DNA from 3 places in the Kribbella sp. CCNWLW201 genome. Region 1 is predicted to be linked to each of the others. Evidence: riboswitches for the same ligand, from Rfam matches in the RefSeq annotation. Region 1 holds a riboswitch; each other region holds the start of a gene.
What was found. Region 1 has a riboswitch for S-adenosylmethionine ahead of V9K99_RS31155 (aminotransferase class V-fold PLP-dependent enzyme). Riboswitches for the same ligand answer to the same signal wherever they lie in the genome.

Region 1 (3,266 bases):
AGCGTCACGGCGCCGCCACACGCCTCCGCAGCCGGAACAGGTGCCAGAGCACGACGTACCACCCGAGGGCCGCCAGACCTCCCAGAACGAGACCTGTCAGCACCAGTCGCACCGCGGCCTCACCTGCGAGTTCAGCCTCGGCCGCACACAGTTGCACGGCGGCTCCGGCGACGCCCAGCGCGAGGATTCCGGCCAGTACGACGTACCGCACCCAAGACGGGACGAGGTCCGGCGGGACCACGTGGGGCGTGGCGCGGCGGAACCAGCGATAGAGCCAGACGGCGAGGATCAGGCACCCGCCGACGGTGCTGACGTACTGAAGGACGCGGTTGACGTCCCAGGCCGCGGTCACCTCCGCACGGAACACGTCCGGGAAGCGGCGGACGAAGTACCCGTCGCCGTGGGTGAACGAGTCCCAGAGCACGTGGGTGAAGGCGCCGATGACGGCGGACACAGCTGTCCAGAGCAGCAGGCGAAGCGGCGGAATGCGCAACCGGCCGGCTAACGGCAGGCGTGCGGCGAGGGCGCTCGGAGCCAACGCGACCAGGGGTCGCTTCAGGACCAGGTTGAAGACTGCGAGCAGGAGCAGCGCGATCAGTGGGTCGAGCCAGAAGGCGGACGAGAACTTGTGGGTGAGGGTCAGCGTCAGGTTGCCGTTGATCTGCTGGGTGGCGAAGCTGTAGAGCGGGTCGAGGTACAGCAGGTCGGGAGCCACCGCTCCTGCCACCAGCGCCGATGCGATCAGCGGACGCCGGATGAGCGGCAGGACGGCGGCGGGGTGGGCGAGGGTGAACGGCACGGCCCGCAGCCTAGGACGCGGGAAGGTCGTCGCCTGAGGCAACAATCCCCACAGTCGGCGGCCCAGCCGGGACCGGCCGCCCCGCGAGTCGGCGGCCCGGCCGGATCAGGCGCCGGTGGTGCCGTCGAGTTGTTCGCGGACGAGGTCGGCGTGACCGCAGTGCCGGGCGTACTCGCCGATCAGGTGGATGTAGATCATCCGAAGCGTCGACTCCGTGCCCCCGAAGGTGAAGCGGTCGTCCAGCGAGCGGCCGGCCGCGGCCTCGTCGGACAGCTTCCACTCCGCGATCAGCCCGTCGTACGCTGCCTCAGCGTCAGCCGAATCGATCAGCTCGAAGTCCGCGTCCTTCCCCAGCGCAGGCGGAAACACCGGTTTCGCGGGCTCGTCCGCGAAGTGGATCCGGAACCAGATCCGCTCGACCTTGGTCAGGTGCCGGATCAGCCCGAGCAGCGAGAGATTGGACGGTGGCGAAGGACGCTCGGCAAGCTGCGCGGCGGTCAGGCCGGCGCACTTGAACAGCAGGGTCGTTCGATAGAAGTTCAGGTAGCCCTGCAACAGCTCCCGCTCGGGCGCCACCAGGGAACCGTCCGGCCGCTCCACCGCGGGCGCAATCCAAGTCACCGGCAGATCCTCTCAAATCCGGCGGAGTGTCGCGATCTCAGGATGTGTTCGACGGTCTCATTGTATGAGATAGCCACTGGCGTTCTCTGTGGCCTGTTCGTTACCGTCTTCGGCAGGTCATGAGTGCCAGCGTCAAGCCCCGGCTCGCTGGCCGGCAACCCTCCTCCGCGGTGGGGTGCCCCGGGTGAAGACCAGGCCGTACGGATACCCCGTTCGGCAAGTGCGGACTTCCTGGGAGCAGCAGCATGTCGATCCTCTCCATCCTCGAGCCTGCCAGTACGACGACCGCGCGGCCGACGGTCGCCCGGTTGAGCACCGGCAGCATCCCCGCCACCGTCGGGTCGGACCTGCTGGTCCCGCTGGTCGACGGCCGGGTGACCGACTACGCCAACTTCGACCACGGGGCCAGCGCGCCGTGTCTGGAGTCGGTGCGGGCCAGCGTCGAGGCGGCACTGCCGTCGTACGCGTCGGTGCACCGTGGCAACGGGTACGCGTCCCGCATCACCACCCAGTGGTACGAGCGGGCGCGCGCCGAGGTGCACGCGTTCGTCGGCGCCCGTCAGGACGACCAGGTGATCTTCACCCGGCAGACGACCGACGCGCTCAACCTGCTCGCCCACGCCGTACCCGCGGACGCGACCGTCATCGTGTTCGAGTCCGAGCACCACGCCGCCCTCCTCCCCTGGCCGGCCGAGCGGACAGTGCGCCTCAAAGCACCGAGCACGCCGAACGAGGCCGTGAGCAACTTGGCCGACGCACTGCGCACGGCACCCGAGGGTCCGCGGCTCGTCGTCGTGACCGGCGCGTCCAACGTCACCGGTGAGATCTTCCCGATCGCCGAGATCGCTGCCGTCGCCAAGGCCCATGGCGCCCGTGTCTGCCTCGACGCCGCGCAGCTCGCACCGCACCGGCCGGTCGACATCGCCACGCTCGACGTCGACTGGGTCGTGCTGTCCGGCCACAAGCTCTACGCCCCGTACGGCGCTGGTGCGCTGATCGGTCGTGCGGACTGGCTGGACGCCGCCGAGCCCTACCTGTACGGCGGTGGCGCGACCACCGCGGTCACCGACGACCTGGTGGTCTGGGCGACCGGACCGGCCCGGCACGAGGGTGGCTCCCCCAACGTCATCGGCGCGATCGCGCTGGCCTCGGCCTGTGCGGCGATCAGCAAGCACCGCGACGCGATCGAGCAGCACGAGCGCAGTCTGCTCGCCCGGCTCCGTACCGGTCTCGCTCAGATTCCCGGCGTCACGACGTACTCGATCTTCGGCCAGGAGGCGGATCGCGTCGGCACGGTGTGCTTCACCGTTGCCGGGCTGACCTCCACTCTCGTGTCAGCAGCGCTGAGTGCGGAGTACGGGATCGGTGTCCGCGACGGCAAGTTCTGTGCACACCCGCTGGTCGGTCATCTGCTCGCCGGCTCCCCCGAGCACGGCACGGCCGTCCGGGCCAGCCTCGGCCTCGGTACGACGCGTGAGCACGTCGACCGCCTCGTCAACGCCGTACGGACGCTGGCCACCAGCGGACCGCGGTCGGAGTACGAGGAGTCGGCGCATGGCTGTCAGCCTTCTGACGACCCGCGCGACCTGCAGGCCCCGCGCATCTGGTGACTGCCGCCCTCCTACTGCTCAGGAGGAACGAGACCTACGTGGTGAGCAGCGAACGCCAGTAGGTCCGCCCATTCCGACGCGACCATCGCGGCGGGTTTCCCGAAGCCGTGACCGGTGTTGACCTCTACCCGCGTCAACACAGGTTCGGCGGAGGACTGGGCATGCTGCAACGCGGCGATGAACTTGTGACTGTGCAGCGGCACCACCCGGTCATCGTGGTCACCGGTGACCACGAG
Region 2 (3,266 bases), on a different contig from region 1:
GACTCCCTCCGCCACCACGTCATCTACCGAATCACCCGATAACCGGCAACACCGCCGTACCGGAATCGGCCGCGCGTCCTGGGGCTCAGGCGTCGTCGTGGAGGAGTTTTTCGAGGAGGGATCCGTCGCTTGACTCGCCGTTTGAGTCAGGCTGTCGTTCGGCAGGCTGCGACGAGGAAGACCGGGAATCTTGTCATGGCTTCTCGGGGGGATGACGGCTCGATCCTTGGCTGGGGTTCGGCTGTTCGGGTCAGGGTGAAGCCGTGGTGGTGGAGGGTGTTGAGGTAGGTCGACAGGGTGCGGTGGTTGGCGCCGACTTGCTGGCGGAGTGTTGAGAGCGAGGCGTCGGCCTGCCAGTAGCGCTCGTCGTAGTACGTCCCGTCGGACGGCCAGGCGGCGGATACGCCTTCTATCCCAGGAAAACAGGGATGCAGCATCGTGAAGGCGAAGACGCCGCCGGGGCGCAGTAGCCGACGGATGTTGGTCAGTGCACCGTCCAGGTCGTCGATGTCGGACAAACCCATGCTGCAGACGGCGGCGTCGTACTCATCGCCTTGCAGCAGTCCCGGGTCGGCCGCATCCGCGTGCAGATAGCGGATGCCCTGCGGTTCGTTCCGCTCGAGCTCTTCCGCCTTGCTGAGCATCGCGGCCGAGACGTCTACGCCGACCACGGAAGCGCCCTTGCGCGCGAGCCCGCGACTGATGCGTCCGTGGCCGCAGGCAACATCCAGCACTCGTTGTCCGGCAACGTCGCCCAGGAGCTCGAAGAGGGAGACACTGACCGGATCCGTGAGATCGTCCGTCCAGCCGGAGGCGTAGTACTCCGCGACCTCGTCGTACCGAGCAATAGCCGTCATACCTCGAACCTACCGACGCACTTCGGCGCAATCAGTCTGCCGTCAGCTAACTCAGCGGGTAAGTTGTGAGGCGTCTGGCCAGGACATGCGGAGGCAGGCCGGAGTGCCGTTCAGGCGGGTGGGATCTCCGCCGGGCGGTGGTACCTCTGCCGTTTCCACGCAGCTGGCTCCGGAGGCGAGGTAGAAGTGCTGCGCATCGGTGTTCTGCTGCAGCACCCACAGGTACATCGCGTTGCCGACCGCCTGGTCGGTGATGGCGCCCGCAGCGCGGGCCAGGAGTTGGGTACCGATGCCGGTACGGCGCTGTCTATGGTCGACATGCAGATTGTCGACAAGGCTGCCCCACCTGGCGTCCTTGTCGAACTCGACGTGAATGAAGCCGACCAGTTGACCGTCGTACTCAGCCAAGACGGTGGCGGTGTCGGTCGGTGCGGCCAGCCGTTTCGACCACACCTCACGACGATCGGCCTCGACGTCGCCGTCGAGGAACGAGTCCGCGTATGCACCCCGATAATGCCGACGCCAACTGTCCGCGTGCAGCGACGCAACCCGCTCAGCGTCGTTTGCGGTGGCCGAACGGAACCCCAGCGCTGCCATGACGATCCTCCATCTCGCGGCTTGCCCGGCACCCGACGTGCCGAACCTGGTCCTCACCCGGGGCACCCCACCCACGAGGAGGGTTGCCGGCCAGCAAGCCGGGGCTACGCGCTGACACTCATGACCAACCCCCAAACCGTAACAGCGAGACGGTCAAACCTCGACGGATATCCACGAGCGAGCTGCTCGAACCCGCGCCTCGCTCTCTCCTCTGCTGGTTCGTCTGAACCTGTCGAGGGATACGGTGCTCAGCAACGCGTTAGCCAGAAGCCGTTCCGCCACTGTGGAGTTCTCATGAGCTACGGCCCGCCGCCCGAACCGAACGCGTACCCCGCACCGCCGAACCAACCTCAGCAACAACCCTGGACCGACCCCCACGGCCGCGGGTGGCCCGGCGGACCAGCTCCGGTGGACCCTCCGAAGGGTCCCTCGCTGGCTGTGGCCGCGGTGATCCTCGGTCTGATCGGGTGCGGAGTGTGGATGCTCCCCTACAACCTGGACAACCTGCGGGCCTACTCCCCTCTCCCCTTCGGCCTGCTCGGGATCGTCCTCGCGGTCATCGGCTGCATCGGCCCCCGCCGCGGCAAGCCGCTGGCCGTGATCGGCTGGATCCTGTCCTTCATCGCCCTGATCCTCGCCGCAATCATGATCGTTCCCCAGTTCATCTGAGGACCGAGGCATCTCGACGGACCCGGGCCAGATGAGTGCTCTCCTGCAGTTCCCGTGCGGGAGGCGTCGCGTCAATGCCGCGTCGTACCTGTGGAAGCACGAGGGTCAGCTGATCAGCCCATTGGCGCGTGCCCTCCAAAGCTCTTCGCGCGCCGGCTTGCTATCGAGCAGTTGCAGACCCCTGACCGCCCAGTCCCGGAGAGACTCATCGTCGCCATGGAGTTGCTCGACGAGCAGCGACAAAGCATTCGGCGACCGAGCCTCACCGATGAGCTCGAGCAGCCAGCACCGCAACCCGTGATCCTCACGCTCCTCGACGAACGCCGCCATGAGCTCACCAACATGATCGCTTGCGTGAGGCAATAGCAGCCGAAACCCATCCTCCCGACCCTGCGGGTCCCGCCGACGCATCAGCCCCATCGCCCGCTCAAACCGCTTGCTCACCCATCGACAATAAGCGCTCAACCCGCCAGCCGGCCGATGTGGGGGAGGAAGCGGCCGGTGGTGGCGGCGTACTGGGGGTAGGTGTCGGCGTGGGTGGTGAGGAGGTAGGGCTCCTCGACTACGCGGACCTGTAGGTGCAGGGCGGTGATCAGTACGACGGCGCCGGCAAGGGCGACCACGTTGGGGACCATCAGGGCCAGGCCGATGCCGGCAGGATGTAGACAGCGAACAAGATCAGGGTGAGCGTGGCCATCGGGGTCAGTTCTCGCAGCAACCGTCAGCGCAGGCACCTTGGGAGCATCCGCACCCCGAGGCTCCGGTGGCGCCCGCGATCGGTGAGCAGCACCCCTCGCCCTTCCACGCCTCCACGCCTTCGCGGACCGCGACTGCCGCGATGATGAGTCCAGCGATTGGGTCCGCCCAGCCCCAGCCGAGTGTGGCGTTCAGCACCAGTCCGACGAGCAGCACAGCGGACAGATAGGTGCAAAGCAGCGTTTGGGTGCCGTCGGCAACGACCGCGTTCGAGCCAAGAGCCTTACCGGTACGGCGCTGTGCCCACGACAGGAACGGCATCACGATCAAGGAGGCGATCGCCAGTCCGATCCCGACCGGCGATACGTCGGGATCGCTGCCGCCGACGAGAGATCGCACCGACTCGAACGTCACATAGGCGGCCAGCGCGAAGAACGAGAACGCGAG
Region 3 (3,266 bases), on a different contig from region 1:
CACGACTTCCACGAGGAGCTGCACGGGTTCATCGAGCAGCTCGAACACATCCTCACCTGGGCGATCCTGTTACTGCTCGGAGTCGCGATCACGGCTGGGCTGCTGAAGCCGCTGACCCTCGCCGGTGCCGCGCTCGGGGTCCTGCTGGTGCTGGTGATCCGTCCCCTGACCGCGTGGATCGGCCTGGCCGGAGCACCGATGCGCCGCTCCGAGCGGTGGGTGACCGCGGCGTTCGGGGTCAGGGGCGTCGGGTCTGTGTTCTATCTGGCGTACGCAGGCGCCGAGTTCAGCACCGACCTGCCGTGGCTGTGGGCGACGGTCGGCTTCACCGTCGTCCTGAGCGTGGTTGTTCACGGCGTTGCGGCGACACCTCTGATGCGGATGCTCGACCTCCGCCGCGACCGGACTTCGTGAGCGCGGCGGCCGGCGGCTCGAGGCCGTGCCGAATCGCGGAGGCGGCGTGGACTCCGGCGGCGACCTGGACGGCGAATTCCTTCAATCCCTTGAACATGACTCCATCGTCCGAGAGTCGAGCCGCGCTCAGAAGTGGCGTGAACGACGACTATCGCTAAGATTGTGACACATGGATCAGCGCAGCGTTTCAGTCCTCGCGTACGACGGCATGACGGCCTTCGAAGCCGGCATCGTGATCGAGGTTTTCGGGCTGGCCTGGCCGGATATCGACCAGCCCTGGTACGAGCTGAAGGTCTGCACCGAGACACCCGACCCGATCCGCGTACTCGGCGGCGCCACTCTGAGTAGCCCACACGGCCTGGAGGAGTTCGCCGCCGCCGACACAGTCGTCATCCCGAGCGTCGCCGACCCGCGCGGCGAGACCTCTCCCGAGCTGATCGCCGCGCTGCAGGAGGCCCATCGTCGCGGCGCCCGGATCGTGTCGATCTGCTCGGGTGCGTTCGCTCTCGCCGCCGCCGGCCTCCTCGACGACCGCCGTGCGACTACCCATTGGCGGTACGCCGATATGCTCCGCAAGCGCTACCCCAAGATCGTCGTGGATCCAGAGCCGCTCTACACCGACGAAGGCGACGTACTCACGAGTGCCGGCTGTGCTGCCGGGCTGGACCTGGCCATGCACCTGGTTCGCAAGGACTACGGCGCGGCCGTGGCGAACTCGGTCGCCAGGCGACTGGTGATCCAGCCGTACCGGTCCGGCGGTCAGGCGCAGTACATCGAATCCCCGGTGCCGCCCGACCCCGACGACGCCTCGGTCGCCCGGAGCCTCGGCTGGGCGCTCGAACATCTCGCCGAGCCCATCGGCGTACCCGATCTGGCCAAGCAGGCCGGGCTGTCGCCGCGGACGTACCTGCGTCACTTCGTGAAGGCGACCGGTACGACGCCCGGCAAGTGGCTGATCGCCCAGCGGATCCAGGCGGCCCTGACGATGCTGGAGACCGGGGATGCGCCGGTGGAGGAGATCGCGTTGGCGGCCGGGTTCGCCACGCCGGTCACGCTCCGCCACCACTTTTCCAAGCAGTTGCACACGTCGCCGTCGGCGTACCGTCGTACCTTCCGGGCCCGGCACGGCTGAGATCGACTGTCTCGGATGGTGGGAACCGAAGACACAATATGGACCCGATTGGGTAACCTCGGGGGAGCTCATCCAGAGGGACTGAGGGAAACGGCCCGTTGAAGTCCCGGCAACCCTCCCCGTCGAGCCCCCGTCCTGGGGGTGACTCGCGGTGGAACGGTGCCAAATCCGTCCCACGCCGAGATCCGGTGCCGGGGAAGATGAGGAGGGAACCTCCATGAGCCTGACCGCCGACTCGACCACCCACACCATCCGTGAAGGTGCCTTCGGCAACGGTACGCACCTGAGCTGTCGCGCCTGTGGGGCGAAGTCGCCACTTGGTCCGTTCTACGCCTGTACCGAGTGCTTCGGTCCGCTCGAGGTCGGGTACGAGTACCCGACCATCACCCGTGAGCAGATCGAGGCCGGCCCCAAGAACATCTGGCGCTACCAGCCGCTGCTGCCCGTCCCGGTCGACGTGGCCAGCTTCCCGAACACCGAACCCGGCTACACCCGGCTGATCGACGCCGGCAACCTGGCCCGCGAGCTCGGCCTGCGCAAGCTGTGGGTGAAGGACGACTCGGGCAACCCGACGCACTCGTTCAAGGACCGGGTCGTCGCGTCCGCCCTGAGCGCCACCCGCGAGCTCGGCATGAAGGTCTTCGCCTGCCCCTCCACCGGCAACCTGGCCAACGCCGTGGCCGCTGCCGCCGCCCGGGCCGGGATCCGCTCGGTCGTGTTCATCCCGCACGACCTCGAGCGCCCGAAGGTGATCACCACCGCCGTGTACGGCGGCACGCTGGTCGCCGTCGAGGGCAACTACGACGACGTGAACAAGCTGGCCTCCGAGATCGCCGGCGAGGAGGAGGGCTGGGCGTTCGTCAACGTCAACGTCCGGCCGTACTACTCCGAGGGCTCCAAGACGCTCGCCTTCGAGATCGCCGAGCAGCTCGGCTGGCGGCTGCCGCAGCAGATCGTCATCCCGGTCGCCTCCGGTTCGCAGCTGACCAAGATCGACAAGGGCTTCACCGAGCTGGGCAAGCTCGGCCTGGTCGACGCGACCGACTACAAGGTGTACGGCGCCCAGGCCACCGGCTGCTCGCCGGTCGCCCAGGCGTTCCGCGACGGGTACGACGTGGTGAAGCCGGTGAAGCCGGACACCATCGCGAAGTCGCTGGCGATCGGCAACCCGGCGGACGGACCGTACGTCCTGGACGTCGCCCGCCGTACCGGCGGAGTGATCGAGGACGTCAGCGACGAAGAGGTCGTCGAGGGCATCCAGTTGCTGGCCCGGACCGAGGGCATCTTCACCGAGACCGCGGGCGGGGTGACCGTCGCGACGCTGAAGAAGCTGATCGAGTCCGGCCAACTCGACCCCGAGGCCGAGACGGTGATCATCAACTCCGGCGACGGGCTGAAGACGCTCGACGCCGTGGCCGACCGGGTCGGCCCCAAGGTGACCATCCCCGCGTCGTACGACGCCTTCGTGAAGGCAGGCCTGCAGTGAGCGTGAGTGTCCGCGTCCCGACCATCCTGCGGCCCTACACCCAGGGCGCGTCCGCGGTCAGTGCCGAGGGGGCGACGCTGAGCGAGGTGCTGGAGTCGCTCGACAGCTCCTACCCCGGCATCAAGGCCCGGGTGCTGGACGAGTCGGGCGAACTGCGCCGCTTCGTCAACGTATACGTCGACAACGACGACGTACGCTTCGCCGAAGGCCTGCAGACGTCGATCAAGGACGGCG

Region 2: another riboswitch for S-adenosylmethionine. It lies ahead of V9K99_RS03500 (GNAT family N-acetyltransferase); the one in region 1 lies ahead of V9K99_RS31155 (aminotransferase class V-fold PLP-dependent enzyme).
Region 3: another riboswitch for S-adenosylmethionine. It lies ahead of thrC (threonine synthase); the one in region 1 lies ahead of V9K99_RS31155 (aminotransferase class V-fold PLP-dependent enzyme).

The regions. Positions count from the first base shown of each region.
Region 1 is NZ_JBBCBQ010000009.1:103,088-106,353, forward strand. Features, by position in the region: gene V9K99_RS31145 (DUF4184 family protein) at 5-799, opposite strand; gene V9K99_RS31150 (DinB family protein) at 905-1,420, opposite strand; SAM riboswitch class IV at 1,536-1,649, shown strand; gene V9K99_RS31155 (aminotransferase class V-fold PLP-dependent enzyme) at 1,666-3,030, shown strand; gene V9K99_RS31160 (prolyl oligopeptidase family serine peptidase) at 3,042-3,266, opposite strand, start outside.
Region 2 is NZ_JBBCBQ010000001.1:750,203-753,468, reverse strand. Features, by position in the region: gene V9K99_RS03510 (GNAT family N-acetyltransferase) at 1-42, shown strand, start outside; gene V9K99_RS03505 (class I SAM-dependent methyltransferase) at 147-857, opposite strand; gene V9K99_RS03500 (GNAT family N-acetyltransferase) at 909-1,454, opposite strand; SAM riboswitch class IV at 1,466-1,580, opposite strand; gene V9K99_RS03495 (hypothetical protein) at 1,749-2,123, shown strand; gene V9K99_RS03490 (hypothetical protein) at 2,229-2,567, opposite strand; gene V9K99_RS03485 (hypothetical protein) at 2,585-2,758, opposite strand; gene V9K99_RS03480 (cation diffusion facilitator family transporter) at 2,826-3,266, opposite strand, start outside.
Region 3 is NZ_JBBCBQ010000005.1:382,651-385,916, forward strand. Features, by position in the region: gene V9K99_RS23645 (cation:proton antiporter) at 1-414, shown strand, start outside; gene V9K99_RS23650 (helix-turn-helix domain-containing protein) at 584-1,546, shown strand; SAM riboswitch class I at 1,612-1,753, shown strand; gene thrC (threonine synthase) at 1,764-3,032, shown strand; gene V9K99_RS23660 (ubiquitin-like small modifier protein 1) at 3,029-3,266, shown strand, end outside.